4 linked regions of the Posidoniimonas polymericola genome follow. The main gene of each other region encodes a partner of the protein of the gene in region 2 in a complex. Links are inferred from orthologs where the notes say so. Each region holds a gene or a part of one and is shown on either strand. Other genes may lie near its edges.

The links.
Region 1: the proteins of accD (region 2) and Pla123a_RS10180 are in contact, whole or in part, in a solved structure (PDB 8UXZ), measured with the Escherichia coli proteins. The link is inferred for Posidoniimonas polymericola from one-to-one orthologs.
Region 3: the proteins of accD (region 2) and accB are in contact, whole or in part, in a solved structure (PDB 8UXZ), measured with the Escherichia coli proteins. The link is inferred for Posidoniimonas polymericola from one-to-one orthologs.
Region 4: the proteins of accD (region 2) and accC are in contact, whole or in part, in a solved structure (PDB 8UXZ), measured with the Escherichia coli proteins. The link is inferred for Posidoniimonas polymericola from one-to-one orthologs.

Annotation. Positions count from the first base shown.
Region 1 is NZ_SJPO01000004.1:268,248-275,682, forward strand. The notes cover bases 1,798-4,637. They hold Pla123a_RS10180 (acetyl-CoA carboxylase carboxyltransferase subunit alpha), read right to left. Parts: upstream 3,778-4,637; coding sequence 2,818-3,777; downstream 1,798-2,817. Other genes in these bases: Pla123a_RS10170 (zinc-binding metallopeptidase family protein), read left to right, coding at 1,798-2,206; Pla123a_RS10175 (hypothetical protein), read right to left, coding at 2,453-2,806; Pla123a_RS10185 (serine/threonine-protein kinase), read right to left, coding at 3,940-4,637. In the rest of the region: Pla123a_RS10165 (NAD(P)/FAD-dependent oxidoreductase), read left to right, coding at 1-1,018; more of Pla123a_RS10170, read left to right, coding at 1,190-1,797; more of Pla123a_RS10185, read right to left, coding at 4,638-4,851; Pla123a_RS10190 (hypothetical protein), read left to right, coding at 5,182-5,616; Pla123a_RS10195 (hypothetical protein), read right to left, coding at 5,687-6,322; Pla123a_RS10200 (LOG family protein), read right to left, coding at 6,388-6,993; Pla123a_RS10205 (hypothetical protein), read left to right, coding at 7,228-7,435. UniProt on the Escherichia coli protein: Component of the acetyl coenzyme A carboxylase (ACC) complex. First, biotin carboxylase catalyzes the carboxylation of biotin on its carrier protein (BCCP) and then the CO(2) group is transferred by the carboxyltransferase to acetyl-CoA to form malonyl-CoA.
Region 2 is NZ_SJPO01000008.1:252,053-259,533, reverse strand. Bases 1,455-4,340 are described here. They hold accD (acetyl-CoA carboxylase, carboxyltransferase subunit beta), read right to left. Parts: upstream 3,382-4,340; coding sequence 2,527-3,381; downstream 1,455-2,526. Other genes in these bases: rpe (ribulose-phosphate 3-epimerase), read right to left, coding at 4,116-4,340; Pla123a_RS17030 (histidine phosphatase family protein), read right to left, coding at 3,512-4,090; Pla123a_RS17040 (hypothetical protein), read left to right, coding at 2,222-2,422; Pla123a_RS17045 (hypothetical protein), read left to right, coding at 1,917-2,252; cimA (citramalate synthase), read left to right, coding at 1,455-1,729. In the rest of the region: more of cimA, read left to right, coding at 152-1,454; more of rpe, read right to left, coding at 4,341-4,826; SMC-Scp complex subunit ScpB, read right to left, coding at 5,137-5,781; sthA (Si-specific NAD(P)(+) transhydrogenase), read left to right, coding at 6,091-7,481.
Region 3 is NZ_SJPO01000014.1:28,967-36,547, forward strand. The notes cover bases 1-2,986. They hold accB (acetyl-CoA carboxylase biotin carboxyl carrier protein), read right to left. Parts: upstream 1,751-2,986; coding sequence 1,250-1,750; downstream 1-1,249. Other genes in these bases: accC (acetyl-CoA carboxylase biotin carboxylase subunit), read right to left, coding at 1-1,183; Pla123a_RS22235 (M24 family metallopeptidase), read right to left, coding at 1,976-2,986. Also shown: more of Pla123a_RS22235, read right to left, coding at 2,987-3,067; Pla123a_RS22240 (6-pyruvoyl trahydropterin synthase family protein), read left to right, coding at 3,226-3,627; Pla123a_RS22245 (MotA/TolQ/ExbB proton channel family protein), read left to right, coding at 4,228-5,970; Pla123a_RS22250 (hypothetical protein), read left to right, coding at 5,967-7,581. UniProt on the Escherichia coli protein: This protein is a component of the acetyl coenzyme A carboxylase complex; first, biotin carboxylase catalyzes the carboxylation of the carrier protein and then the transcarboxylase transfers the carboxyl group to form malonyl-CoA.
Region 4 is NZ_SJPO01000014.1:23,382-30,823, reverse strand. Bases 1-2,847 are described here. They hold accC (acetyl-CoA carboxylase biotin carboxylase subunit), read left to right. Parts: upstream 1-674; coding sequence 675-2,021; downstream 2,022-2,847. Other genes in these bases: Pla123a_RS22220 (6-phosphofructokinase), read left to right, coding at 2,206-2,847; accB (acetyl-CoA carboxylase biotin carboxyl carrier protein), read left to right, coding at 108-608. Also shown: more of Pla123a_RS22220, read left to right, coding at 2,848-3,540; Pla123a_RS22215 (inorganic pyrophosphatase), read left to right, coding at 3,597-4,211; Pla123a_RS22210 (hypothetical protein), read right to left, coding at 4,243-5,646; imidazoleglycerol-phosphate dehydratase HisB, read right to left, coding at 5,834-6,430; Pla123a_RS22200 (excisionase family DNA-binding protein), read left to right, coding at 6,645-6,848; Pla123a_RS22195 (hypothetical protein), read right to left, coding at 6,993-7,220; 16S rRNA (adenine(1518)-N(6)/adenine(1519)-N(6))-dimethyltransferase RsmA, read right to left, coding at 7,315-7,442. UniProt on the Escherichia coli protein: This protein is a component of the acetyl coenzyme A carboxylase complex; first, biotin carboxylase catalyzes the carboxylation of the carrier protein and then the transcarboxylase transfers the carboxyl group to form malonyl-CoA.

The sequences.
Region 1 (7,435 bases), on a different replicon or contig from region 2:
TGTGGCGGCCGGCTCGACCCACAGCTACTTCGGGCACGACGAGTGGGCCGAGCACGCCCCCGGCCTCAAGACGCTCGACAACGCCACGGAGATCCGCGCCCAGGTGCTCTCGGCGTTCGAGCAGGCCGAGCGCATCGAAGACCCGGCCGAACGCCGCCGGCTGCTGACGTTTGTGATCGTCGGCGGCGGCCCGACCGGCGTGGAGATGGCAGGCGCCCTGTCGGAGCTGTCGCGGCACACGCTCAAGGGCGAGTTCCGCAGCATCGACCCGGCCGAGGCCCGCATCGTGCTGATCGACGCCTCGCCGCGGGTGCTGTCGGTCTACCCGGAGAGCCTGTCGGAGAAGGCGAGCGCGTTCCTCGACCGGCTGGGCGTAGAGGTCCACACCGGGGTCCGCGTCACGAAAATCACCGACGACTGCGTCGAGATCGAAAACGACACAGGCGCCAGCTCGATTCAGGCCGAGACGATCCTGTGGGCCGCTGGCGTCGCGGCCTCGCCGTTGGCGCGGCGGCTGGCCGACGCGGCCGGCCTGCAGGCAGACCGCGCGGGCCGCGTCGCTGTCGACGAGAACCTGAGCCTCGCCGGGCACGACGAGGTAATGGTCATCGGCGACATGGCCAGCTTCACCGGCAAGGACGGCCGCCCCCTGCCCGGCGTGGCGCCGGTCGCCATTCAGCAGGGCAAGCACGCCGCCAAGCGGATCAAGAACCTGCTCCGCGGCCAACCGACCAAGCCCTTCAAGTACTTCGACATGGGTTCCATGGCGACCGTTGGCCGTTCGGCGGCGGTGGTCAGCATGGGCAAGCTCAAGTTCGCCGGCTTCTTCGCCTGGCTGACGTGGCTGTTCGTGCACCTGATGCAGCTGGTGAACTTCCAGAACCGCGTGCTGGTGCTGATGCAGTGGGCGTGGAGCTACGTGACGCGGGGCCGCTCGGCCCGGCTCATCACCCGGACCCACGAGCATCGCGCCGACAGGGCCGCGCCGCACGAGGTGGAGGAGGCCGTGGCGGGCTGAGGTTGGCTCGCCCTGCGTCACAATGATCGCCTTCTGACCACCTCGCTAGTAGGACGGACGCCCGCCCGCGCTGCCAAGACCGCCCGCCGGCTCCCGATATTGCCGACGGCACGGCATTCGCATTCCGCGGAACATCCTGATTCCCTCCCCTTACCGGCCCCGGCACATCCGATGCGTACCTACGACTGCTCATGCGGAGCAACGCTGTTCTTCACCAACACCCACTGCCACACCTGCGGACGCACGGTTGGTTGGTGCGACGCGTGCCGCGCGGTGACCTCGGTTTCCAAGTCCGGCCAGTGCGAGACGCCCGGCTGCGGGCAAAGGCTTCAGCCCTGCGCCAACCGCGACGCCTACGAGGTCTGCAACGCGATGGTCTCCGCCGACGCCGGATCTGGCGCCCTGTGCCGCGGCTGCCAGCGGACCACGCATGCCCCTGATCCGTCCGACGCCCGCAACCTCACGCAGTGGCGGGCCCTCGAGCGCGGCAAGCGCCGGCTGCACTACGACCTGGCCCTGATCGGCGTGACCGACCAGCAGCTCGACGCCGAGCCGCCACTCACCTACCGGTTCCTGGCCGACACGCCCGACGAGCACATCATTACCGGCCACGCCGACGGCGTGATCACGATCAACCTCGCCGAGGCCGACCCGGTGGTCCGCGAAAAGGGCCGCCAGCAGTTTGGCGAGCCGCAGCGGACCATCATCGGGCACTTCCGGCACGAGGTGGGTCACTTCCTGTGGATGCGGCTGGTGGAGAACGAAGCGCCCCACGACGACTGCGTCCGGCTATTTGGCGACCACGAGAACCCGCCCTACGGCGAGGCGATGGACCGCTACTACGCCGAGGGTCCCGACCCCAACTGGCAGGCCAACTACATCAGCCAGTACGCGTCGAGCCACCCGTGGGAAGATTTCGCAGAAACCTGCGGCTTCTACCTCGACATGCGGGCGGTGCTCGACACGCTGGAGCACCAGAGTGTCCGCTCGCTGTCGGTCCGCCGCGGCGCCGACCTCGACGAGCTGCTCGACGCCTACATCGAGGCCGGGCTCACGCTCAACGAGATCAACCGCACGATGGGCCTCACCGACCTGGTCCCCGAGGTGGTCAACGAGCCGGTCCGTGAGAAGCTCCGATTTGTCCACGGGCTGTTTCCGGTGCACGCCGAGCTGCTGGCGTCGGTTTAACACGCAGCGGTCAGCGAGCTTGAAACGGGGGCTGGCTCTCGACCGCACGAAGGCGGCTCGCCCTGGTGAGGGCATCGCTGCGGTCGTGTGCCTGTCCCGATCTCAAGCGGGCCACGCGAAGGGTGCGTCGAAAACGGGGACAGCCACGGCGCGGTCTTACGCGGCTCGCCTTCACGCTCCAACGACGCTTCGAGCCAGCCCCCGTTTTCGACTCGCTGCCCGGCTCATCCGCTGAAGCGTCGACGATCAGATGCGTACATGAGTCTCTCTCACACCATCTTCAGGCGGCCCGTATCGCAGGCGGGCAACCGCTTTCCCAATCTCGGACGACGCCGCAAGAACAGGCTTCACGACTTCGAACAGTCGATCGGCGTCCGGCCCGTACATGTACAGATAGCCGTCCCTGCCATCGACAGCAACTTCATTCCCATCGTATTCCCCAACGCCCTCTTTCGCGATGGCCTTCTCAAGCCGCTCTTCCAGCGTGAAGAGGTCCTCCAAGTCCGGGCCAGAGTACTGGAAGTAAACAATCACTGCCTGCTCTGGACCTGCCATTTCAGCGGGGGGTTTGCGCGGGAATAGCCAGTCAAAAAGACCCATGCGTCTTACCCTTAAGCCTGGTCGCCTTCCAAGTACTGCCCCATGTTGCGGAACTTCTCGTACCGCTGGGCGACCAGCTCGTCGGTGGGGATGTCGACCAGCTCGCGGAGCGTGCGGCCGAGGTACATCTTCAGCCGCGCGGCCATCTGGTAGTGGTCGCGGTGCGCGCCGCCCACCGGCTCTTCGATCACGTCGTCGATGACGCCCAGCTCGGACAGGTGCTTGGAGGTCAGCCGCAGCGCGCGGGCGGCGTTCTCGGCGAAGTCGTGGCTCTTCCAGAGGATGCCAGCGCACCCCTCGGGGCTGATCACCGAGTAGTAAGCGTGCTGCAGCATCGCCACGCGGTCGCCCACGCCGATGCCCAGCGCACCGCCGGAGCCCCCCTCGCCGATCACCACGCAAATAATCGGCGTCGGCAGGCGCGACATCTCGAGCATGCTTTCGGCAATCACCTGGGCCTGGCCGCGTTCCTCGGCGCCGATGCCGGGGTAGGCGCCAGGCGTGTCGATGAAGCAGATGATCGGCATGCCGTACTTGGCGGCCATCTTCATCTTCCGCATCGCCTTGCGGTAGCCCTCGGGGTGGGCGCAGCCGAAGTAGCACTCGGTGCGTTCTTTGAAGGTCTTCCCCTTGTGGTGGCCGACCACCATCACCTTGTGCTCGTCGAGCTTGGCGAAGCCGGTCCGCAGGGCGCGGTCGTCGCCGAAGAATCGGTCGCCGTGCAGCTCGACGAACTCCTCGAACACCGTGTCGACGTAGTCGGTGAACTTCGGCCGGTCCTGCAGCCGCGCCACGCGGACCGTGTCCCACGGGTCGAGGTCGGAGTACAGGTCGCGAGTCTTGTCGAGCAGCTCCTTCTTGAGCGCCCGCAGCCGCTCGTGCTGCTCGGCCGTCTTGTCGGCCACGGCGTCGAGCTCGCGGATGTTGTCTTCTAGCTCGTAGAGCGGCTGTTCGAATTCGAGTTGCTGCATGGTTGGTCGTTTGGTTCTTGTCGATTGTTATCCCCTCCCCCATTGGGGGAGGGTTAGGGTGGGGGTGTGTCGAGTACCGGGTCTGCCATTTCACTGGCGAGCCGTGTACCTACTTCACCCCCTCCCCGGCCCTCCCCCAGAGGGGGAGGGAGTACTGGTCTTCTAGCCCTCGTCCTCTTCCGGCGCGGCGTCCTCGGCGCCCTCGGCCGGCGGGTCGGGCGTCTGGTAGAAGATGCGGTCGGCCTTGATCTTCATCATCACCTCTTTCATGCTCTCCGGCCGCTCCTTGCGGTCCTTGGCGAGCATCCGCTGCACGTAGGCGGCGAAGTCGGGGTTGATGTTCTTGTCCGCCACGACCAGCGACGGCGGGCGGCTCTTGATGTGCTTCTGCATCAGCTCGTTGGGGCTGTTGGCCGTGAACGGCAGCGCGCCGCACATCAGTTCGTGCACCATGCAGCCGAAGCTGTAGACGTCGTCACGCGGGTCGACGCCGTTGCCGCGGATCTGGTCGGGCGACATGTAGCTGTAGGTGCCCTGGATCTTGGTCTTGCCGCCGAGCAGCTTGCCGAGCCCGCCGGTCGGCTTGGCCGCGATCGTGAAGTCGATCAACCGCACGTCGGTCGCGTCGCTCAGCAAGAAGTTGTCTGGCTTGATGTCGCGGTGCACCCACCCCTTCTCGTGCATGTGGGCGATGCCCGCCGCGCACTTGGTGAGGATCTCTTTCATCCGGTAGGTGAGCTTGGTCTTGAGGGCGGGCGTCTGTTTGCAGGCGACCAGTTGCTGCTTGATGCTGAGCTCTTTGAACAGCTCCATCCGCAGCCACGCGCCCTCCTTCGCCACGCCGAAGTCGTGGGTCTCGATAACGGACGGGTGGTCGAGCGCCTTGCCGACGTTGAACTCGTGCTTCAACTCCGCGACCGTCGTGCGGCTGTACTTCGAGCCCTTCTTGAGAAACTTGATGGCGTAGGCCTCGGTTTCCGAGCGGTGACGCACCGCCCAGATCTCGAACGTGGCGCCCGCCCTGATCAAGTAGAACAGGCGGTACTCGCCGACCATCTCGTTCGCTGCAGCCACACTCGGCCCTTTCTCGCCATTCCGGCGACGCGTCGGTCTTCGTCGTGGCCGCCGCCCTGCGCTTCCTGGAAGCCCACTCGATCGGTTAGCCTACGGCAAGACTCGTAGCCCCCGGCTCTGCCGAGGGATCTGCTTCGTGTTCGTTTGTTCGGAATCAATCCAGCCCCCGACAGAGCCGGGGGCTGCGGGCGGCCCCGTCATGAACGCACGCCGAGGATGCCGCGCCACTTACGGTGTTCGCGACCCCAGGCGTGACAGGGGGCGGAACCGTCCCGAGGACAGCCCCCCAGTTTATCCCCCTCCGGCGGCCCCGCAAAGGCCGAACCGCCCGTGTGCTGCCCCTTCGCCCGAATCCTAAAGCTAGTCTGGGCCAGCCCTTACACGCTGCTGGGCGTGCTGGTGGGGGTGCTCGGACTGGCGACCGGCGGCGGCGCCCAGCTCCGCCGCGGCGCCCTCGAGTTCCACGGCGGCCTGGTCCGCTGGCTGCTAGAGCGGGTCCCCGGCATCGGCGGGGCGATGGCGATGACCCTCGGCCACACGATCCTCGGCCAGACCACCGCCGCGCTCGACCTGGCCCGCGAGCACGAGCACGTGCACGTCCGCCAGTTCGAACGCTGGGGCCCGCTGATGGGCCCGGCCTACATCGGCTGCTCGGTCTGGCTCTGGCTGCGACGCTCACCGCGGCCCTACCGCGACAACCCGTTCGAGGTCGAGGCCTACAACCACGACGACTGCCGCCGGCCGCCCGGCGGCTGGCGAGCGTAGCCGCCAATGTACCCGCGGTTCTCCGAGCCGCGCACAAGCCGCGCGGAAATCCTGCAGGTTCGCAGGTCACTCAATCGGCTACCGCCTCGGTGCGAATCTCGAACGCAGGCGCACTAGGAACTCCGGGAATCTCAACTGACATCACAACCGGGAACAGCCGACGACGCTCGAGTTCTTCTATCACCTTCAATTCTGCGAACGGGGCGACTTTCCTCTCAACCATCGCCTTCTTGTACGCATTCAACTTCGCGTACCGGAAGAAGTTCGAGAGGCCTTCTTCGCGCTGCTCCCCTGCGATGGCGTAGTCGACAACCCCTGAAGTCAAGGTCAGCGTGCCGGCACCGCGATCCTGTATCTCGAATGACGGCTCGATCGTCCACGACACAAACTGACGAATATTGGCCGGCGCGTCGGCGACGCTCTGCTTTGTGATCGCCACGGTCTGTTTGGCCCAAGCTTCACACTGCGCTAGAGTCACCCATACGCCGCTCCTGCCATCAAGCCACCGAGTGCCCTTCAAGTCAAACGATTCGACCTCATCCCCAACACGCAAAGTTGCGGCATCCGGCTCTATCGAGAGCCGAGAACGGCTGAGTTCTTCACCGTTCGAAAGCATTGTCACAACGAAATCCTCGGCGCTGGTTGAGCCCACTAGCACTGCGATGTGAAGGGCGGAAACGATGACAGGTTGTAGCGAGAATTTCATTTCCGGTTTCCATTCGAGAAGGCGGATTCTCAGCAGCCGAGTGGCTTCGGCAGTCTATTCCTAGCCTAAGCCTGATCCCGCAAATTCGCAAACCGCCGCGCGTCGGCGTCCCAAGCCGGGGCGTCGGCGATCGCCGCCGGTGCGTCCTCCGGCTCGTCGACCACGGTCCACATCTGCAGGTGCTTGTCGGCCATGAAGTGCTCAGCGGCGGCCCGCTCGAGCATCGTGATTAGCGGGTCGAAGTAGCCCCGCTGGTTGACCAGCACGATCGGCTGCAGGTAGATGCCGAGCCGCTTGAGGGTGATCGCCTCCATCAGCTCCTCGAAGGTGCCGCAGCCGCCCGGCAGGGCGATGGCGGCCGCGCTCCCCTCGAGCATCAGGTGCTTGCGGGTCCGCATGTCCTCGACCACCTGCAGCTCCTCGAGCCGCGAGTGGGCCCACTCGAGCTCGATCATGAACCGCGGGATCACGCCCGTAATCTTGCCGCCCCGCTCGAGCACGCCCTCGGCCAGCTCGCCCATCGAGCCGATCCCGCCCCCGCCGTATACCACGCCAATCCCCGCGTCGGCCAGCACCCGCCCCAACCGCCGCGCGCCCTCCAGGAACGCCGCGTCGCAGGCAGGACTCGAACCGCAGTAAACACAAACACGGGGTGAGGCAGCAGCAGGCATAGGAGCGGCGTCGGACACAACGAGGGGGAACCGTGGGGGGGCGTTGCTGACGCCGATTTAACCACAGAGGGCACAGAGGTCACAGAGGGGGCAACGAAGAAGAAATCCGGCGGGTGCCGGGGGCGCTCCGCAGCAGCGGAAGCCCCCGCGATGTACTAACGCTGACGAGTACCTCTCCGGGGCTTCCCTAGCAGGAGCGCCCCGGGCACCCGCCAATCGACTACGATACGTCGCATGGACTGCCCAATCCGCGAATACTTTGCAAAGACCAACGGCGGCGACTTCTTCGTCGCCGAGCCTATCAATGCGTTTTCTGTCTTGCCGCCTGATCACGACACTAACGTGGTCGTCTACTTCTCCAAGACCACAACCTTTCGGTGGCTTATTCAAAGACTCGGCGAGAACCGCCGATTCGCCGCCATCGCCCGTGGCTTCTTGCCAG
Region 2 (7,481 bases):
AGCGGCCTTAGGGCGGTTTGACGGAAAACGTTACAATCCACAGCCCCGAGGCCGAAAACGGTCTTGGGGTTTTTTTGTTGGCTCTCGGCTATCAGCTATCCGCTGTCGGCAGAAGGGCCAGCCGACAGCCGATAGCCAATAGCTGACAGCCATGCAAATCGAAATCTACGACACCACCCTCCGCGACGGCGCCCAGGGCGAGGGCGTGAACTTCTCTCTGGACGACAAGGTGCTCATCGCCCGGCGGCTGGACGAGGTGGGCGTCGATTTCGTCGAGGGGGGCTACCCGCTCTCTAACCCCAAGGACGCCGAGTTTTTCCAGCGGATCGCCGCCGACCCGCTCAAGCACAGCAAGTTGTGCGCGTTCGGCATGACCCGCCGCCGCGGCATGAAGCCGGCCGACGACCCCGGCATGAAGTCGCTGATGGACTCCCAGGCGCCGGTCGTCACCATCGTCGGCAAGACCAGCGACTTCCACGTCGCCGAGGTGCTGCGGGTCAGCGAGCAAGAGAACATCGACATGATCGCCGAGACCATCGCCTACTTCGTCGGCGAGGGGCGCGAGGTGATCTACGACGCCGAGCACTGCTTCGACGGGCTCAAGATCAACGAGGCCTACGCCCTGCAGACCCTCACGGCGGCCGCCGACGCCGGCGCGATGCGGATCGTGATGTGCGACACCAACGGCGGAACCATGCCGGAGGAGGTCGCCCACTACGTCAAGCTGGTGCAAGAAGCGGTCGACAAGCCGGTCGGCATCCACACGCACAACGACTGCGAGCTGGCGATCGCCAACAGCCTGGCCGCGGTGGACGCCGGCGCCACGCACGTGCAGGGCACCATCAACGGCTTTGGCGAGCGGTGCGGCAACGCCGACCTGATCAGCGTGATGGCCAATCTGGGCCTCAAGAAGAAGGGCTATCAGGTGCTGGGAGGGAAACAGACCGAGCACCTCACCGAGCTCTCCCGCTACGTGTATGAGATCGCCAACATGGGCTACCGCATCAACCAGCCGTTCGTCGGCGCCAGCGCGTTCGCCCACAAGGGCGGCATGCACGTGCACGCCGTCAACCGCGTCGCGCACAGCTACGAGCACATCCCGCCCGAGAGCGTCGGAAACGAGCGTCGGGTGCTGGTGAGCGAGCTCTCGGGCCGGTCGAACATCCTGGCGATGGCGACCAAGCTCAACCTGCAGGAGGACAAAGAGCTGATGGACCGGATCCTCCACGAGGTCGTGGAGCTGGAGAACCAGGGCTACCAGTTCGAGGCCGCCGAGGCGTCGTTCGCGCTCTTGGTGCAGCGGATCGCCGGCACCTTCGCGCCGCACTTCGAGCTGGTGAAGTACCACGTCTCGACCGAGAGCCGCGGCGGCGTTTCTTTGAATGAGGGCCCTGTAACCGAGGCGACCGTCAAGCTATCGATTGACGACGAGATCGAGCACCGCGTCGCCGAGGGGGACGGCCCGATCAACGCCCTCGACGGCGCACTCCGCAAGGCGCTCAAGGGCCGCTTCCCGGCGCTCGCCCAGATGCAGCTGGTCGACTACAAGGTCCGCGTCATCAACAGCGAGGCCGCCACCGCCGCCAGCGTCCGCGTCATCATCGAGACCCGCGACTCCGACGGCGAGACCTGGGGCACGGTCGGCGTCAACGAGAACGTCATCCAAGCCAGCTGGGACGCCCTGGTCGACAGCTTCGAGTACAAGCTAGCCAAAGAAGGCCGCGCATAGACGCCACCGACATGGCTACCACCGTCAAGAGCAGCCGCCGGCGGTAGCCGGCGGTTTCCACGCTGCCAAACGTACCCACAATGTGCACCGAAGACTGAAGGCTTCCGCCCTCAGCTGCAGGAACTGGATGGCCGCGCTGCACTTCGTGTCTTCGTAGTTCCCAACCTGTCACCGCCTCGATCCGCCAATGTTCAATCGACTCTCTGACTTGCACAAAGCGATTCTGAGCGTGCTTGGACTCGTGGTGCTGGTGCTGCTCGGCGCCTACCTGCTCGTCGGCGGTCGCGGCAAGATGACCTCTGCTACCTCGCCTGATGGCCGCTACGAGGCGGTCCTCGACGAGCGGGCGTGCTACATCGATCGCAACTTCGATATCTTGCTGCGTAATAGCCAATCCGGTGAGACGCGAAAAATCGGGTGGCCGCTCTGCCCGGACCAGTCGCCCACCATCGCACGCGAGAGCACTTTGTCTGGTCGCCCGATTCGCGTTACGTGGCGCTCGTCGGCGATCGCTACTACGTGACCGACGAGGCCGAGCTCCCGTCGGGCGACCTGATCATGCTGGTGTACGACACAGTCGACGGCGCGTTTTACTCAAACTACGACCAGGAGAAGACCTACCCGCCCTTCCCCGCCGACCGCGCGGTCGAAGTCTTTGGCGACGCGATCCTGCAGCCGGCGCCGGCGATCTAACAGCCGACGGCCAGCGTGCTGCTAACAGTTCACTGGTGGTGCGCCGAATCCTGGCGGCTTCCGCCGTCAGTTGCTGAGAAGAAGCTGCGAACCGTGACGCACCGTTACTTGCCGCAGTAGTCGATCGCGCGGGCGATCTCGGTCTTGAGGTCGGCGCGGCGGACGATGCGGTCGATGTAGCCGTGAGCGAGCAGGAACTCGCTCGTCTGGAAGCCCTCGGGCAACTCGGTCCGCAGGGTCGCCTTGATGGTGCGGGGGCCGGCGAAACCGATCAGCGCCTTCGGCTCGGCGAAGATCAAGTCGCCCAGCGAGGCAAAGCTCGCCGCGACGCCGCCCATCGTCGGGTTGGTCAGCACGCTGATGAACAGGCCGCCGGCCTGGTCGTAGCGGGCCAACGCCGCTGAGACCTTCGCCATCTGCATCAGCGACAAGATGCCCTCGTGCATCCGGGCGCCGCCGCCCGAGCCGCTGGTGATGATCAGCGGCAGGTGCTGGTCGGTCGCACGCTCCACCAGGCGGGTGAGCCGCTCGCCCACCACCGAGCCCATGCTGCCCATGATGAAGGCCGAGTCCGTGACGCCGAACGCCACCCGCCGGGCGCGGATCATGCCCGAGCCGGTCAGGGCCGCGTCCCGCAGCCCGGTCCGCTTCTGCTCGGCGACGATCCGCTGGGCGTACGGCTTCTTGTCGGCAAAGCCGAGTGGGTCGGTCGGCATCAGGTCCGCGTCCCACTCCTCGAAGGTCCCCTCGTCGAGCATGTGCCTGACGCGGTCGACCGCGCTAAGGTACATGTGGTGGCCGCACATCGGGCAGACGTTCATCTGCTCGGTGGCGGTCTTGCGGAAGATGGTCTCGCCGCAGTCCTGGCAGCGGATCCACAACCCGCTGGGCACGCCACGCTTTTCACGCGGGCCGGTGGGAGTCGATTCGCCTGTCGCCATGGAGGGGGACCGTTGCATCTGTCGTCGAACGCGGGCCTATATCGAGGGGCGGGGCCGGTCGCCCCACGAAGCCCCCATGATACCAATCAGTCAGCGGCCCGGCCATGCCATCGGAGGCCGGCAGCTGGACCAGCGACCCCACGCGGAATTACGCACCACCGATGGCGGCGGGGGTCTCGATCGCCTCCCAGCTGGCGTGCCCCGGCTCCCGCCCCCAGAAGTCGGTCAACGCGTCCTTCCGCAGCAGGTGGCGAACCAGGCTGGCAAGCGGTTCGGGGACGACCAGCACCACGGAATCGTGCGATTTGTGCTTCTTGAGCACCTTGCGGAGCACCTCGCCAACCCGCTCCTCGGCCGCCTGGACGGTCTCGCCCTGCGGCGGGCAGACAGTCTCTGGCTGCTCACGCCATTGACGAAAAACCTTTGGCTGCTTGGTCTTAACGTCCTCGATCAGCATCCCCTGCCACAGGCCGTGGTCGAGGTTGGCCAGCTTCTCCACCGACTTCGGCCGAACGTCAAACGCGGCGCCCAATTCCTTGGCGGTCTGCTCGCACGACTCGCACGGCGACGCGTACACCGCCTCGGGATGGAATTCGCCCAGCTCGCCGATCACGTCGGCGACCTGCTCGCGACCGTCCGCGCACAGCGGGATGTCCAGGTTGCCCTGGATACGGCCCTGCTGGTCGTACTCGGTGGCGCCGGGGGTGACGAGGAGAATGCGGAGCATCCCGGTTGGTTTCCTGAGGAGGCTGCTAACCTGCGCGGCCCGAGCGGGCAAGCCGGTTCAGCGAGTCGACGCGTTCACAGTAGTCGTCGGCGCCAAACACCGCGGTGCCGGCGACCAACAAATCGGCGCCCGCCGCCGTGCAGCGGGCGATCGTGGATTGATTGACGCCGCCGTCGACCTCGAGCAGGGCCCGGCAGTCTGGGTCGTCGCGGAGGCGGCTCAGCTTCTCGAGGGCGACCGGGTCGAACTGTTGCCCGCCGAAGCCCGGCATCACGCTCATGACGAGCACCAGGTCGCAGTGCGGCAGGGCCGGCAGGATCTGCTCGAGCGGCGTCGGCGGGTTGAGCGACAACCCGGCCAATGCGCCCGACGCGCGGATCTCCTCCAGCAGCGGCCGCGGGTCGTCGAGCACCTCGGCGTGCACGGTGATGCAGTCGGCCCCGGCGTCGCGGTAGCGCTGGGCGTACTCGGCCGGATTGTCGATCATTAGGTGCACGTCCAGCGGCAGGTCGGTCAGCGCGCGGATCGCCTCGACCACCGGCAGTCCGAACGACAGGTTCGGAACGAAGTGACCGTCCATCACGTCGAGGTGCAGGGCGTGGGCGCCGGCGGCCTCGATCGCCTTCACCTCGCTGGCGAGGTTGGCGAAATCGCACGCCAGCAGCGACGGCAGCAGCACGGGGGCGTGCTGGCGGAGCAGGGCGGCGATCGATTCGCGGCTGCGGCTGGAGGGCATAGACGGGGTGGGGCGGCGTACAGCGCGGTTCGGGCAGCGTTGGTCCCAGCGCAGTCGGCCGAGGGGACGCCCAACGAGTCGTGCAGGGCACTTCGTTTGCAAGTGGGGCACGCAAAAAACGCCCACCAGCCGGCCGCGTCAGCGGCCGCAAGCAAACCGTTGTGGCAGGATCGCCAGTCGGCATCAAGCCCCGCCAGCTGCCGGGGTCCGAAACCGACGCTACTGCAGAGCCCGCAGGACGCCCATAACCTGCTGCCACCAAACGCCTTACAGACACTGACCGAACCGTAGCCCGGCCCGCCAACGGCAGTCAGTCGTCGAGTTCTGCGGCACGCGGCAGCTGCTCGACGCTATCCAAACCGAAGAATCGCAGGAAGCGGCCGGTGGTCGAGTAGCGGCTTGGCTGCCCGTCGCCGCCGCAGTCGCAGCGGACCAGACCCCGGCGGACCAGCTGCGCGAGCAGCGTCGAGCTTGGCACGCCGCGGGCCTTGTCGATTGCGGCCGCAGTGGTCGGCTGACGGTAGGCGACCACCGACAAGACCTCGAGCGCTTTGGGCGACAACCGCACCTCCTTGACGCGTCCGTAGAACTTGTCCCGCACGCGGCCCAGTTCCTCGCGGAGCTGCAGCTTGTAGCCCTCGGCGCGGTCGGTGACGACCATCGCCGAGGCGTCGCGTTCGTACTCGGCGTTGAGCTGCGCGACCGCCTCGCGGACGTCCTCGGTTGTGACGTCGCGCATCGCGGCGGCGAGTTCCTCGGCGGTCCGAGGTCGGCCCCCGTCGGCACCGACAAACAGGATCGCCTCGACAATCCGCTTCGGGCAGACGGCGTCGGGGTCGACCGCGCCGGAGAAACCGGCGGACAGGTCCGTCGACGGGTCGTGGGCATCGGCGTCGTCCGCCGGAGCATCTCCCAGCATCTGCGCAAACGCCGCGGTCAGGCGCTGCAGCGACAACGGCGAAGAGCGATCGGTATCGTGGCTTTGAGACACGCGGGCACACAATTCGAGAACGGGGGCGGGATCCGTTTGCCATGCGATGTTAGGTAACTTTCAACCCGGCGAGCAAGATCGTCCGATGCTAGCACGGGGGCCCGCCCCGCATGCGAGGTCGAGCGTCGCCCGCGACGGTCTCCCTGCCACGAGTACTCTGCCACGAGTTCTCTGCCACCGGGCGCCCGACCCGGTCCCGCCTGACCCTTGCCCCGTCTAGCTAGCTTGCTACCCTGACGATTGCTCAAGCCCGCCCCCACCCGAGCCCCCGCCATGAAAAAGTACGACTGCATCGTTATCGGGACCGGCCCCGCCGGCCAGAAGGCGGCCATCCAGGCTGCCAAGCTCGGCAAGAGCGTCGCGATTATCGAGAAGAACAACGTTCTGGGCGGCGCGCAGGTCAACACCGGCACCATCCCCAGCAAGGCCCTCCGCGAGGCCGTGCTGCACCTGACCGGCGCCAACCGCAAGGGGATGTTTGGCCAGTCCTACCGCATCAAGCAGGACGTCGCGATGAGCGACCTCGCTAGCCTGTCGCAGCAGGTGATGCGGCGGGAGTGGGACATCATCCGCAGCCAGTTCGACCGCAACGGCGTCGAACTGATCTGGGGCAAGGCCAAGTTTACCGGGCCGAACACCGTCGAGATCGACAGCCCCGACGGCATGCAGAGCCTCGAGGGCGACAAGTTCTTGGTCGCCGTCGGCACGCGGCCCGCCAAGCCGCCCCACATCCCGTTCAACGGCCACTCGATCGTCACTAGCGACGAGCTGCTCAAGCTCGACAAGATCCCCAAGACGATGATCGTCGTGGGCGGCGGCGTGATCGGCAGCGAGTACGCCACGATCCTCGCCACGCTCGGCGTGCGGGTCACCCTGGTCGAGGGCCGCAGCGACGTGCTCGGCTTCCTCGACCACGAGATCACCGGCGCCTTCCAGTACTTTATGCGGCAGAAGGGCATCACCCTCCGCCTGGGCGAGAAGGTCGACAGCATCGCCGAGGTCGACTCCACGGCCTCTGGGTCGAAGCAGCGGCTCGTCGAGGCGCAGCTCGAGAGCGGCAAGACCCTCCGCGCCGAGACCCTCCTGTTCGCCGTCGGCCGCCAGGGCGTGTGCGGCGCGCTGGGCCTCGATCAGGTCGGCATCGAGTACGACGACCGCGAACGCCTGCACGTCAACGAGCACTACCAGACCAACGTCGAGCACGTCTACGCCGCCGGCGATGTCATCGGCTTCCCGGCCCTGGCCTCGACCAGCATGGAGCAGGGCCGCCGCGCCGTCTGCCACGCCTTCGGCGTCTGCGACGTGCGGAACTACAACACCGAGCTGTTCCCGTTCGGCATCTACGCCGTGCCCGAGATCTCGATGGTCGGCCACACCGAGGAGGAGCTCACCCGCGAGGGCATCCCCTACGAGGCCGGCATCGCCCAGTACCGCGAGATCGCCCGCTGCCAGCTCCTCGGCGACGAGCAGGGCATGCTCAAGATGCTGATCCATCAGGAGACCCACAAGCTCCTGGGCGTGCACATCATCGGCACCGGCGCCACCGAGCTGGTCCACATCGGCCAGGCCGTGATGGCCCTCGGCGGCACGGCCGAGTTCTTCGTCGACAACGTGTTCAACTTCCCGACGCTGGCCGAGTGCTACAAGGTCGCCGCGTACAACGG
Region 3 (7,581 bases), on a different replicon or contig from region 2:
TCGGCTGGTGCACGATCAGCTTGCCGATCATCGAGTCGTAGTACGGCGGCACGACGTAGCCGCTGTGGGCGTGCGAGTCGAACCGCACCCCGAAGCCGCCGGGCACAATCAGCCGCTCGATCCTGCCGGGCGACGGCTGGAAGTTGCGGGCCGGGTCCTCGGCGTTGATCCGGCACTCGATGGCGTGGCCGCTGCTCTTGATGTCGTCCTGGGTGAACGGCAGCGGCTCGCCCGAGGCGATCGCGATCTGCGCCTTGATCAGGTCGATGCCGGTCACCATCTCGGTGACGGGGTGCTCGACCTGGATGCGGGCATTAACCTCGATGAAGTAGTACTTGCCCTCGGAGTCCACAATGAACTCGACGGTGGCGGCGTTCTGGTAGCCGGCCTGCAGGATGAGCCGCTTGGCGGCCTCGCCCATCTCGGCGCGGGTCTCGGCCGAGACGCTCGTGCTGGGGCTCTCTTCAATCAGCTTCTGGTGGCGGCGCTGCACGGAGCAGTCGCGTTCCCACAGGTGCACCGCGTTGCCGTGGCCGTCGGCCAGCACCTGCACCTCGACGTGCCGCGGGTGCTGGACGTACTTCTCGAGGTACACCGCGCCGTTGCCGAAGGCGGCCTCGGCCTCGGCCTGGGCCTGCTGCAGCGACGACTTGAGGGCGAGGTCGTTCGACGCGACCCGCATGCCCTTGCCGCCGCCGCCGGCGACCGCCTTGATCAGCACCGGGAAGCCGACCTCGTGGGCGAAGCGGAGGGCCTCCTCTTCGCTGTTGATCAGCCCGTCACTGCCGGGCACCACCGGCACGCCGGCCGCGCGGGCGATCGAGCGGGCGGAGTTCTTGTCGCCGAGCTGGGCCATCGCCTCGGGCGAGGGCCCGATGAAGTCGATCTTGCAGCTCCGGCAGACCTCGTTGAAGTGTGCGTTCTCCGCCAGGAAGCCGTAGCCCGGATGGATCGCCTGGACGTTGCCCACCTCGGCGGCGCTGATAATGCTGGCGATCTTGAGGTAGCTGTCGGCCGCCTTGGCGGGGCCGATGCAGTAAGCCTCGTCGGCAAGGTCGAGGTAGTGGGCGCCGCGGTCGGCCTCGCTGTAGACGGCCACCGTGCCGATGCCCAGCTCCCGGCAGGCCCGGATCACCCGCAGGGCAATCTCTCCTCGGTTAGCGATCAGTATGCGTTCGTACATCAGGCAGAGTCGGCGGGGCGTCAGAGGGTGGCGGGGGGCGGTGGCGGAGATCGCGGCGGCGTTGGCTCAGCCTTCCAGTTGGAAGATCGGCTGGCCGAACTCCACCGAGGCGCCGTCTTCGACGAGCACGGCGGTGATCTTGCCCGAGCACTCGGCCGGGATTTCGTTGAAGACCTTCATCGCCTCGACGATGCAGACGATCGACTCGGGGCCGACCTGGTCTCCCACCTTCACGAAGGGGGGCGACTCCGGGTTCGAAGACGAGTAGAACGTGCCGACCATTGGGCTCTTGATCACCGGGCCGCTGGCCGCCGGCTCTGCCGCTGGGGCCGGCCCGGCGGGCGCGGCCGCAGCGGGGCCTGGCGCTGCCGCGGCCACGGGGGCGTACCCCTGCATCGGCACGCCGGTCACCGCCGTCGGATCCGGGCCGCGACGCAGCTTCATCTTTTGCTCGCCCTGCTGCAGCACGATCTCGGCCAGATCATGCTCGTCCATCAACTCGACGAGCTTGCGGACCCTGCGGACGTCAAACACGTCGCCGCTGCCGCCGTTGGCGCCACTTGCCATATCGCTCTCCGCGTTATCTGAATTCGTAGAATTGTCTTTGGAAGCCATTTCGGTGCACCGTCGGACACGGGCGAGCCAGGCACGCCCAAGCTGGCGACGGGGAGCCCTCGCCAAACCCGAAAGCCTAATCTAGGCCCACCGCTGTGTGCAACCCCTGCCTGAGGCACAACTTGGGGCAAATCGGCCCACTCCCTAACCGACCCGCGGCCCGGCTGCCCAGCCCCTTTAGGCCAGGCAGCACTCTGCGAGCTCTTTGGGCACGTCGGTGAGCACTTCGTGCCCGGTGCGTGTGACCAGGATGTCGTCCTCGATGCGGACGCCGCCCCAGCCCGGCAAGTAGATGCCCGGCTCGACCGTGATGATCATGCCCGGCTTCAGCTCGTCCTCGCGGTTCATCGCCAGCCGCGGACCCTCGTGCACCTCGAGCCCGGTGCCGTGGCCCAGCCCGTGACCAAACTGCTTGCCGTAGCCCGCCTTCTCGATAACTCTGCGGGCCGCCCGATCGACGTCCTGACACTTGACGCCCGGGCCGATGGCGGCAATCCCCGCTAGCTGCGCCTTCAGCACGATGCCGTAGATCTTCTTGAACTTGGCCGAGACCTTGCCGGTCACCACCATCCGCGTGAGGTCGCTGACGTAGAGGCCCTCGTTGGCGCCCCAGTCGATCAGCGTAAAGTAGTCCTCGCCGATCTGCTTGCTGGTCGGGTTGGCGTGCGGCAACGCGCCACGGGGTCCCACCGCGACGATCGGTGGGAAACTGAGCCCCTTCGCGCCGAACCGCCGCGCCTGGTACTCCAGCTCCGCCGCCACGTCGAGCTCGGTCATGCCGCCGGTCAGACCCGCACGGACCACGTCGAAAGCCCGCCGGGCCTGGTCGCAGGCGACCCGGGTGGCGGCGATCTCTTCCTTGTCCTTGATGGTCCGCAGCTCCTCGACCAGCCCGTTGGTCGGAACCAGCCGGAGCCCCTCGCCCTGCTCTTGCAGGCGGTTGTGCAGCCCCAGGCTCATGGCGTCGGCCTCGACTCCAAGCCGCTCGACCTTAGCCCCGCCGACGACATCGAGCACCGTAGCCAGCATCTCGCGGCCGGGGCCACGGATCTCGACCACCAGCCCCGGGCACTCCTCCTCCAGCTGCGTGGTGAAGCGGCTATCGGAGATCAGCACCTCGGAGTCGAGGGTCACCAGCAGGTAGCTGTCGTCGCCGGTGAAGCCCGTTAGGTAGGTAACGTTCTTGAAGCTGGTGACCAGCAGCGCGTCGGCCTTGGCCTTGCGGATCAGCCGGCGGAGTTTGTCTCGGCGGGCGGCGTGGTTTGGCATGGGCGGCTGGCTCCGGGGCTGTCGTTCGGAAGTCGTTCGTCGGGAACCGTCCTAAAAACGGACCCGAGCTTGCGGGGGGAGGGTCAATATGTTGTGATCGATTGACGTCCGCAAGGCTCCACCACCGACAGCCCCGCCCACCCAGTACTTCAAACCCAATGTTCCGAGTCACCCGCGAGATCGATTTCTGCTACGGCCACCGCCTGCTCAACTACGAGGGCAAGTGCCGGCACCTGCACGGGCACAACGGCAAGGCGGTCATCACCATCGAGGCGCCGACGCTCGACAACCGCGGCATGGTGCTCGACTTCGGGGACATCAAGCAGGTGGTCAGCACCTGGATCGACGAGAACCTGGACCACCGGATGATCCTGCACCGGGACGACCCGGCTGTCGGCGCGTTGACCGAGCTCGGCGAGCCGCTCTACCTCATCGACCAAAACCCCACGGCCGAGAGCATCGCGCAGCTGATCTACAACTTCACGCGCGACGCGGGCTTCCCGATTGTCGAGGCCCGCTTGTGGGAGACCCCCAAGTGCTACGCCACCTACACCGAGTAGTAATGATCGTGGGGCTTTAACAGGGCGCAAAAAAAAGCGGCCCGGTTGATGCGTTTCGCACGCAACCGGGCCGCGCCCCCCCTGGTGTGCCGATTCGGCAGCGCCCCGTTTTGGTGGGCGGCCGCCTGGTGTTTCTTCATCGCCCGTGGCGAAGCAGTCGGGCTTGGTGACAGAGGAAGGTATCGGACCGCCGGTGCGTAGACTTTGCTGATAAGTTTGACTTTTAGGATCGGCCAAGGTTCGCGTGCGTTGGGCAGTCGTGCGCTACCTAGCCGAGCAGCGCACCGCAGTCGGCGAGCTACGCCTCGGCGGTTGCCCTGGAGTGGAAGCGTTCCCGCAGCCATTCGATACGGCAGACCTAGGCAGCGGGGCTGCCGCCGAGGCGTAGGCCGCCGGCTATGAGAGAGTCGCTCTTCGACGGTGCGCGCTCTGCTTGCTGGCCGTTCGTTAGCTAGCTTACGGCCATCGGCTCTCCTCAAGTTGGGCTCAACAAGCTTTGCCGGTTGTGCCGATCTGGTCGTTAAGGCTGAGGCTGCGTGCCCGAGATCCGAGCGCGCTGCCTCCCGATGTCTGCTAGCACGACCTGAAAGGACGCCTGCCGTGTCGCGAATTTCCTCTGCCGCCGACTGGCTGCTCAAGCTCCCAATCATCTGGGGCGCGCTCGCCTGCCTCTCGTTCTACGTGCTGCTTGCGGCGCTGAAGAACCAGCTTCTCAACCAGTACTTTGGCGTCCCTGGCGGCGCCGACCTGGGCAACCTGATCAAGCTTGCTATCACCGGTATGTTCTTCATCGGCTGCACGGCCATGGTGATGCGGCTGGCCGGACTGGCCGGCCAGCTCGGCGTCATGCACCGCCGGCTGATCGAGCCGAAGCAGCCCGGCGGCCAGCAGGCCCACGACGCCGACGCGCTGCTAGCGCAGCTGCGTGACCAGCCGTCCTACCTGCAGGGCACCTACATGATCCGCCGCCTCCGCCAGGCGCTGGAGCAGGTCCGCCGCAAGGAGACGGCCGAGTCGATCGAGGAGGACCTGCGTCGGCTCGAGGCGACCGAGTACGAGCGGATGGCCAGCGGCTACGGCATGACCAAAATCATCGTCTGGGCGATCCCGATCCTTGGCTTCCTCGGCACGGTCATCGGCATCACAATCGCCATCGGCAAGCTCTCGCCCGATGCGCTAGAGAGCTCTCTCGACGCGGTGACCGCCGGCCTGAGCGTGGCGTTCGACACCACGGCCATCGCGCTGGCGTTGTCGCTGGTGCTGACGTTCCTGATGTCGTTTGTGAAGGGCCGCGAAGAAGCCCTGCTGGCCGAGGTCGACGAGCGGGCCATCGAGGACCTGGTCGGCCGCTTCCAGCTCTACGGCGGCGCCAACGACCCCAACGCGGCCGCCGTGCTCAAGATGTGCGAGCAGGTCGTCCGCGCGGTCGAGACCATCTCCGCCCGCCAGATCGACCTTTGGGCCGAGGCCGTCAGCGAGACCCACAGCCAGTGGGCCAGCGTCACGACCGCCACGACCGACACGCTCAAGCAGGCGCTCGTGACCGGGCTCAAGGACGGGCTGCGCGACCACGCGACCGGCCTGACGGTCGGCATCGAGTCGCAGCTGCAGGAGCTCAACCGCGGGCTCACCGCCCAGACCGACGAGTTCGCCGCAGGCATCCGCGACCAGGTCCAGACGCTCGCCGCCACGGCCGCCCAGCAGTCGGAGGTGCTCGGCAAGAGCACCACCGACCAGGCCGAGATCCTCGGCAGGTGCGTCGCCGAACAGTCCGAGATGCTCAGCCAGACCGTGGCCCAGCACGCCAACCAGCTCACCCAGGGCGCCGACGGCCTGCTCGGCAACCTGCGGGGTGGATTGGAGCGGATGGCCGAGCTGCTGGTCGAAGCCCTCAACCAACACGGCGAGGTCCTCACCCAGGCAGAGCAGGAGCTGGCCAGCGAGAACCGCCGCCACCTGACCGAGGTCGAGGCCGCCCTCGGCGAGGCGATGGTGCTGGCCGCCGACCGCCAGGAGAAGCTCATCGGCCGCAGCGAGACCCTGCTCACCGAGATGCAGAACGCCCTCGTCCAGGCCGCCGGCGCGACGGTCGACCACCAGGAGCAGCTCGTCCGCCAGGGCGAGGTCCTGCTGAAGGTCGTCGAGTCGACCGGGCAGCTGCAGCAGCTCGAGAACGCCCTCAACCGCAACCTCGACACACTGGGACGCGCGCACAACTTCGAAGAAACTCTCCTTAGCCTCTCCGCGGCGATCCAGCTGCTCAGCGTCCGGGTCACCAACAACGGCTCGGGTCGCGGCAGCGAGGGACACGCCACCGGCGGCTTCAGTGGACAGGCGGCATGAGCCGTACGCAATCGCGTGACAATTCGTCGTCGGTAAGCCTGTTCCCGTTCCTCGCCGTGCTGCTCTGCACGATGGGGGGCCTGGTGGTGCTGCTGGTCGCGATGTCCCACGTGTCGCGGCAGCTGGCCAAGCAGGAGAAGCAGCGGGCCGAGGCCCAGGCGGCCGCCGCGCCCGTCGTCGATAACGACAACGCCGAGCAGCTCGCCAGCCTCCAGGAACAAGCCACCGCCCTGCGGGAGAAGGCCGAGGAGGTCCGCGCCGCCCAGCGGGCCGACCAGCTGCGGATCGCCCAGATTGAGGAGCACGTCCGCAAACTGCAGGACGAGATGCAGCTGATCCAGGCGACCGAGCTCGAGCTCGCCGCCGACGACTCCCAGCGCTACGACGACCGCGCCCAGGCCGAGCGCGAGCTGGCCCGCCTGCAGCAGCTGATCGAGGACTCCGAGCTGGATATCGCCCAGATGCGCGAGGCGACCCAGGGGCAGACCCGCTCGTACGCGGTTGTGCCTTACCAGGGCGCCAGCGGCACCCGCCGGCAGCCGATCTACATCGAGTGCCTGGCCGACCGCGTGGTGCTGCAGCCCGAAGGGATCGAGCTCACCGAGAACGACTTCGCCAGCCCGCTGGGCGTGGGCAACCCGCTGGCGGCCGCCCTGCGCGCAACCCGCGACCACATGGTCCGCAACAACTCCGCCCAGGGCGGAGCCCCCGAGAACATCGAGCCCTACCCGCTGATCCTGGTCCGGCCCGACGGCATCGGGGCCTACTACCAAGTCCGCTCCGCAATCCGTTCGTGGGACACCGACTTCGGCTACGAGATGATCGAGGGCGACTGGACCCTCGAGTTCGCTCCGCCCGACCCGCAGCTCGCCAACGTCGCGCAGCGGGCGATCGACAACGCCCGGATCCGCCGCGAGGCGCTGGCGTCAGCCGCGCCGACGGCGTTCTCGGCGGGCAGCGGCTCGTTCGCGATTCCGGAAGTCGACGGCGAACTCATTGGCGACAACCCCTACGACCCCACGGTGCTGGGCGCCGGCACGGTCGGCGGCGGGGGTGGGCGCTCGGGCAGCCAAGGGGCTTCCGAGGCGAGTGGCTACTCCGGAGCCGCGGGGCACGCCGGCGGAACGGGCGGCGCAGGCGGGCCGGACGGCGGCTACGCCGTGGGAGAGTACGCGTCGACCCCCTACCCCGCTGGCGGAACCGGCGGCGCGGGCGGAGCCGCGACGGGCGACCAGATTGGGCCCTACGAAGGCACGATCTCCGGACCACCAGGGGGCTACTCCGCCATCCCGTCAGCCGCCGATGGCCAGCCAGGCGCCCCCAACGCAGCCGCGTTTGGCCAGCCCGGTCAGACAGTGAGCTCGGGCGCAGGCCAGCCGGCGGGCGCCACGGGCGCCACGGCGACCGCCGGCGGCTCTGCGGCCGGTTCGCCCGGCGGCGGCCAGTCGACTTCCATGGGCCCCGGCGCAAGCATGGCCGCTGACGGCGGCAGCGGCGGCAAGTCGGGCGGCGCGGCGTCGCTGAACGAGAGGAGCGGCCCGGACGACGTCGCGATCCGCCGGACTGTGCGGGTGGCGGTGTTCGCCGACCGGCTGCAGGTCGGCAAGGAGC
Region 4 (7,442 bases), on a different replicon or contig from region 2:
GGGCTCCCCGTCGCCAGCTTGGGCGTGCCTGGCTCGCCCGTGTCCGACGGTGCACCGAAATGGCTTCCAAAGACAATTCTACGAATTCAGATAACGCGGAGAGCGATATGGCAAGTGGCGCCAACGGCGGCAGCGGCGACGTGTTTGACGTCCGCAGGGTCCGCAAGCTCGTCGAGTTGATGGACGAGCATGATCTGGCCGAGATCGTGCTGCAGCAGGGCGAGCAAAAGATGAAGCTGCGTCGCGGCCCGGATCCGACGGCGGTGACCGGCGTGCCGATGCAGGGGTACGCCCCCGTGGCCGCGGCAGCGCCAGGCCCCGCTGCGGCCGCGCCCGCCGGGCCGGCCCCAGCGGCAGAGCCGGCGGCCAGCGGCCCGGTGATCAAGAGCCCAATGGTCGGCACGTTCTACTCGTCTTCGAACCCGGAGTCGCCCCCCTTCGTGAAGGTGGGAGACCAGGTCGGCCCCGAGTCGATCGTCTGCATCGTCGAGGCGATGAAGGTCTTCAACGAAATCCCGGCCGAGTGCTCGGGCAAGATCACCGCCGTGCTCGTCGAAGACGGCGCCTCGGTGGAGTTCGGCCAGCCGATCTTCCAACTGGAAGGCTGAGCCAACGCCGCCGCGATCTCCGCCACCGCCCCCCGCCACCCTCTGACGCCCCGCCGACTCTGCCTGATGTACGAACGCATACTGATCGCTAACCGAGGAGAGATTGCCCTGCGGGTGATCCGGGCCTGCCGGGAGCTGGGCATCGGCACGGTGGCCGTCTACAGCGAGGCCGACCGCGGCGCCCACTACCTCGACCTTGCCGACGAGGCTTACTGCATCGGCCCCGCCAAGGCGGCCGACAGCTACCTCAAGATCGCCAGCATTATCAGCGCCGCCGAGGTGGGCAACGTCCAGGCGATCCATCCGGGCTACGGCTTCCTGGCGGAGAACGCACACTTCAACGAGGTCTGCCGGAGCTGCAAGATCGACTTCATCGGGCCCTCGCCCGAGGCGATGGCCCAGCTCGGCGACAAGAACTCCGCCCGCTCGATCGCCCGCGCGGCCGGCGTGCCGGTGGTGCCCGGCAGTGACGGGCTGATCAACAGCGAAGAGGAGGCCCTCCGCTTCGCCCACGAGGTCGGCTTCCCGGTGCTGATCAAGGCGGTCGCCGGCGGCGGCGGCAAGGGCATGCGGGTCGCGTCGAACGACCTCGCCCTCAAGTCGTCGCTGCAGCAGGCCCAGGCCGAGGCCGAGGCCGCCTTCGGCAACGGCGCGGTGTACCTCGAGAAGTACGTCCAGCACCCGCGGCACGTCGAGGTGCAGGTGCTGGCCGACGGCCACGGCAACGCGGTGCACCTGTGGGAACGCGACTGCTCCGTGCAGCGCCGCCACCAGAAGCTGATTGAAGAGAGCCCCAGCACGAGCGTCTCGGCCGAGACCCGCGCCGAGATGGGCGAGGCCGCCAAGCGGCTCATCCTGCAGGCCGGCTACCAGAACGCCGCCACCGTCGAGTTCATTGTGGACTCCGAGGGCAAGTACTACTTCATCGAGGTTAATGCCCGCATCCAGGTCGAGCACCCCGTCACCGAGATGGTGACCGGCATCGACCTGATCAAGGCGCAGATCGCGATCGCCTCGGGCGAGCCGCTGCCGTTCACCCAGGACGACATCAAGAGCAGCGGCCACGCCATCGAGTGCCGGATCAACGCCGAGGACCCGGCCCGCAACTTCCAGCCGTCGCCCGGCAGGATCGAGCGGCTGATTGTGCCCGGCGGCTTCGGGGTGCGGTTCGACTCGCACGCCCACAGCGGCTACGTCGTGCCGCCGTACTACGACTCGATGATCGGCAAGCTGATCGTGCACCAGCCGACCCGCGAAGAGGCGATCGCGTGCATGCTGCGGGCCCTCGCCGAGCTGCGGGTCGACGGCATCAAGACCGTCGCGCCGCTGCACCAGGAGATCCTCAGCCACTCGGCGTTTGCCGAGGGCCGGATCGACACCACGTTCGTCGAACGGACCTTCATGGCGGGGTAGCGGCCGTCCGCCCGGCGGGCCGCGGCCAAGGGGTTTGCCCGCCACGGCCGCGCGGCGGCCCCGTTGGCTTCCGACCATTAACGGCCCGCCCAGGCGACGCTAGAATACGGTCTCTGAAGCCCCTCCGTCTCATTCCCCCCTACGCCGGCGCCCGGCCGCCGGACCAGCCCCAACCACCCACACCATGTCCGAAAAGATCGAAAACACGCTGAGTCGCCCCGAACCCCTTGAGCACGGCTTCAAGAAGGCCGCGATCCTGTTCGCCGGCGGGCCCGCTCCCGCCGCCAACGCGGTGATCTCGGCCGCGGCGGTCTCGTTCTTGCGTAACGGCATCGAGGTGGTGGGCGTCAAGCACGGGTACTCGAGCCTGATCGAGTTCTCCGAGGACAAGCCGCTGGTCGAGGGCACGGACTACGTGATGATCGATCACCCGATGCTCAGCCGAACCCGCAGCAAGCCCGGCATTATGATCGGTACCGCCCGGGCGAACCCCGGCAAGCTGGTCTCGAGCCAGGAGCACCTGCAGGACCCCGAACGCGTGGCCCCGCTGAAGAACGTGTACGAGGGGCTGCTGTCGCTGGGCGTGGACGCGTTGGTATCGATCGGTGGCGACGACACGCTGAAGACCGCCAACAAGTTCAAGCTGTACCAGGACACGCTGCCGGAGGGCTCGCCCCGCATCCCGGTGGTGCACCTACCCAAGACGATCGACAACGACTACCGCGGCATCGACTTCACGTTCGGCTACTTCACCGCGGTCGACTTCATCGCCCGCGAGGTCCGCAACCTGCTTGCCGACGCCGAGGCGAACCGGAACTATTTCCTGGTCGAGTCGATGGGCCGCAGCGCCGGCTGGCTGGCGTACGGCGTGGCGATTGCCGGCGAGGCGAGCCTGGTAGTGAGCGTCGAGGACATCCGCGGCAAGTTCCGCGCAAAAGAAGAGTTCACCGACGCCGACGGCAACACGCACTCGCGCGACGTGATGAACATGAACGAGGTCATCCGCCGCATCGTGGCGACCATGACCACCCGCGAGCGCGAGGGCAAGAAATACGGCGTGATCGTCATCGCCGAAGGCCTGGCCGAGCTGCTCCCCTACAAGTACGTCGAGGGGGTGTCGCGCGACGACCACGGCCACATCAACATCTCGGCGATCAACCTCTACGAGCTGTTCTCCGACCTGATCGCCGCGGAGTACCAGCGTCAGACCGGCGCCAAGCGGTCGGTCAAGCCGGTCCAGCTCGGCTACGAGGCCCGCTGTGCCGAGCCCCACGCCTTCGACGTGATGCTCGGCAGCCAGCTCGGCGTCGGCGCTTACCGGTCGTTGGTCGAGAAGCGGCTGGACGGCGTGATGGTGTCGGTCGAGGGTCAGCTGCAGCTGGTCTACGTGCCGTTCGAAGAGCTGGTCGACCCCAAGACCCTGGTCACGGTGGTCCGGTACATCGAGGCCGACAGCGACTTCCGGAAGCTCACCCGCTTCCTCGAGACCTACGTCAACGAGGAAGAGTACGCCCAGTAGTCGCGGCGCGTTAGTCCGTGTAGGCGCATCCTGGATCTTCTGCCCCTGGCGATTGCATGTCGTTCCCTGAGCCGTTTTACCGCTGGCGTCCGCACCCCTGGCACGGACTCGACGCGGGCCCCAACCCGCCCGAGCTGGTCCAGGCCTACATCGAGTTAACCCCGTTCGACCGGGTCAAGTACGAGCTGGACAAGCAGACCGGCTACCTGCGGGTCGACCGGCCGAACCGCACGTCGGCGTTCTCGCCGACGCTGTACGGCTTCGTGCCGCGCACGTTCTGCGGCAAGCGGGTGCAGGACCTGATGCCGGGCGCCAAGGCCGGCGACGGCGACCCGCTGGACATCTGCGTCATCAGCGAGCGGCCGATCACCAACCCCGAGATCATCCTCAAGGCGCGGGTGGTCGGCGGCCTGCCGATGCTCGACAACGACGAGGCCGACGACAAGATCATCGGCGTCCTGGCCAACGACGCCATGTGGGGCGAGGTCAAGGAAGTCGAGGACCTGCCCAAGGTGCTGGTAGACCGCCTGCGGCACTACTTCAGCATCTACAAGTCGCTGACGCCCGAGGAGGCCGCCAAGGTCCGCATCGACCACGTCTACGGCCGCGAGCACGCCCTAAAGGTGATCGAGGCCGCCATGGCCGACTACCTAGAAGAGTTTGGCGAGTAGGCTGGAAGAGCTCGGCGAGCAGTCGGCCGCTCTAGAAGCCGATCTGCACCTGCGCACGCACCAGCAGCCCGTCGTCGCCTGGCAGCAGGTCGGCGCCGCTGCTGCTGACCGCCGAGCGGACCACGTCCGTGACGTCGAGCGACAGCTTGTTGATGCGGTCGTCCCGGCCGTCGCCCCAGTACCAGTTGAGGCCGCCGGACCGCTCGTACGAGTCGCCCATCATGCCGGAGACCTGCGACAGCCGGGCGTTGACGTCGAGCCGGCGGGGGATCAGGAAGCAGCCGACCTCGGCGTGGTAGCCGTAGTCGTACAGGCTACCGACGCCGAGCGCGCCGTCGGCACGGAAGTCGTGCAGAGAGCGCAGGAAGTACTCGCCGTTGACGCTCCAGCCCCGCCACTTTAGGCCGGCGTCGAACGACGCGACGAGGGTCTCGACCCCCAGCACCCGCACGCCGGGCGCCAGCGCCCCGACCTGCGAGAGGAGCGTGCCGTCGCTGAGCCGCAGGAAGCTGTCGTCGCCGAGCGGGAAGCCCGCGTCGGACCGGTCGCTCGACTTACTCAATGCCAGGCTCGCGCCGTAGCGGAGCACCGGCGAGGCGTGGCAGGCGTAGTCGGCGTCGCCATTGCCGAAGGGGCCCCAGGGGTCGAACGAGATGGCGCCGGCCGCGCAGAACCCGTCGTCCAGCGAGAACGACGGGTGCTGCGAGGTCCGCAGGCCGTTGGTCAGCGACCACTCGTGGTGGCAGAAGTCGCCGATATCGCCCCACAAATAGACGCCGTCGCTGAACGCGGGGCGGAAGTACTCACTCGCCAGCGAGCGGTCGACCATCCGCTGGAACCGCGACGACAGCAGCCACTGCCGGCAGGCAGCAACCTTCCACCGGCCGATCGCGACCTCGAGCCCCTCGGCAAACTCGTACGCCGCGTAGTAGGCAAGCTGGTCGACCTCCGAGGCGCCGTCGCTGTCGCCGTCGAAAATCAGGTAGTAACGCAGCTCCGGCAACACGGCCGTGCCAGAGATGTTGAGCCGCATCCGCTCGCTGTCGAACTCGCTGCGGTTGCGGACCGGGCGGGTGACGCCGGCCGAGTCAGTCCAGGCCGGCAGGTCGCGCGCGAAGCCGGTGTAGCGGAGCTGCAACCGCCCGCCGATGTACAGCGCGTAGGGTCGCTCCTGGAGGTCGGTCGAGCGGATGAACAGGCCCTTGTCGAACTGCACGCCGAGCTCGAAGTCCGGACCCTCCTGCCAATCCCCCGGGCCGGCGGCCAGCCACTCGCACGGCGCCGGCTCGCACGCGGCTGACAGGGCAGCCTCCGCGGCTTCGATCGGCGGCAGCGGCAGCACGTCGGCCGGCTGCGACCAAGCGGCGGCTGTGAGCAGCGACAGCACAAGAACGGCTGGCGTCCTGAAGCGGCGGGGTGAGGAGATTACGGGCATAGATTCCACGAGTCGTTCGGACGCCGCCTGGGCGCCAGCAGGCCGTGCCTGGGACGCCGTACTAACGGGTATCGACGCGCGTGGATGTACCGATAACGCCTATTGTCCGACTCGGCCGCGATCGGGGCGGCCGCTGCGGTAGGCGGGGCAGAGTTTTCCGACTGGGAAGACCGTGCGGCGGCGGGCCTCAGCCGTCTAGCGAGCCCTTGGTGCTCGGTACGCCGGTCATCCGGGGGTCGTGCTCGAGCGCCATCCGCAGCGCGCGGCCGGTCGCCTTGAAGATCGCCTCGGCGATGTGGTGGCTGTTGCGGCCGTGGTGCAGCACGATGTGCAGGTTGCACAGCGCGTTGCCGCTGAAAGCCCGCCAGAACTCCTCGACCAGTTCGCTGTCGAAGTCGCCGATCTTGGCCGCCGGCAGGGGGGCCTCGAAGTGCAGGTACTGCCGCCCGCTGAGGTCGATCGCCACGGTGGCAAGGGTCTCGTCCATGGGCAGGGTGAAGTGCCCGTAGCGGCGGATGCCGGCCTTGTCGCCGGCCGCCTGACGCACTGCCTGGCCGAGGCAGATGCCGATGTCCTCGACCGTGTGGTGGGCGTCGATGTGCAGGTCGCCGGCGGCCCGGACCGTCAGGTCGGTCGCGGAGTGCTTGGCCAGCAGCGTCAGCATGTGGTCGAGGAACCCAACGCCGGTCTCGAGTTCCGCGTTGCCGGCGCCGTCCAGGTCGAGCTCCAAGTTGATCTGGGTCTCACTGGTCTGGCGGTCGATTTTGGCGGTGCGGGCGGGCATTCTTCGGGATTCTAGCGGGATTGGAGTGGGGGGCGCCCGGGCGACTGCTGTCACGGGGCCGCCCTGAATGGTAGCAAGCAGGCGGGGGGGAAACGAGCAGATTGGCCCCCGCTACAGGACACCGCGGCTGGGGTTGAGGTTACCACCGCTATGCGCGGTATAATCGGGCTCTCGTCTGCTCGTCTGGTCCCACCGGAGGCTCGCCATGTGCCCGATGAAGAAATCCCCGTCGGAGTCGTTCCAGCAGCTCACCGGGGCGGTGTCGCTGTCCGCGGCGGCCCGCCGCACGGGGATCCCGCGCCGCCAGGTCCGTCAGTTGGTTCAGCAGGGGCGGCTGCCGTTTGTTCAGGTGCGGGGCCAGATCTGCGTCCCCGCGAAGGCCGTCCGCGAACTGAGCAGAGCCCCACGATTCCGCTAGTTAGTTTCGGGTCGCTGCGGCACGAGCGACTGCCGGCGGAAGCCGCAGCAGCCCCGAGGACCGAGGTTGCCGCGCGGCAGAGTGGCAACCTAACGGCTTCCGCCGCTGGTTACTGGAGAATAAGTAAAGGCCCGACGGCGTCATTTAGGCCCACTCGAGGCCGGTCTCGCCCTTGACGCGCTCCTCGAACTCGCCCAGCAGGCCGCCGATGACGTCCCAGCCCTGTGGGCGGCGGACTTCGATGTCGCCCTGCGGGTTGATCCGCACGATGGTCCCGTCGAGCACGCCGGCCGACGCCAGGTCGTCGTGGTGCAACTCGTCCTCGGCAATGATGCGGTCGAGGGTGGCGCCGGTCATCTCGATGAAGGACATCGCTTCTTCTCTGAATAGAGTCCAGGGTCCGCCTCAGCAATGCCCGTAGCATAACGTGGCGGGCAGAGGCTGGGCAAGCATCACGCGGCCACCGCTACAGCTTCCAGTCGGGCGCCATCGCGCGGACCAGCTCGGTGAAGCGGAGCAGGGTGGGGATGTCGATCTGCTCGGTGCGGGCGTCGGGGCCGAACTGCATCTCCGTCATCACCTGGTCAACCTGCT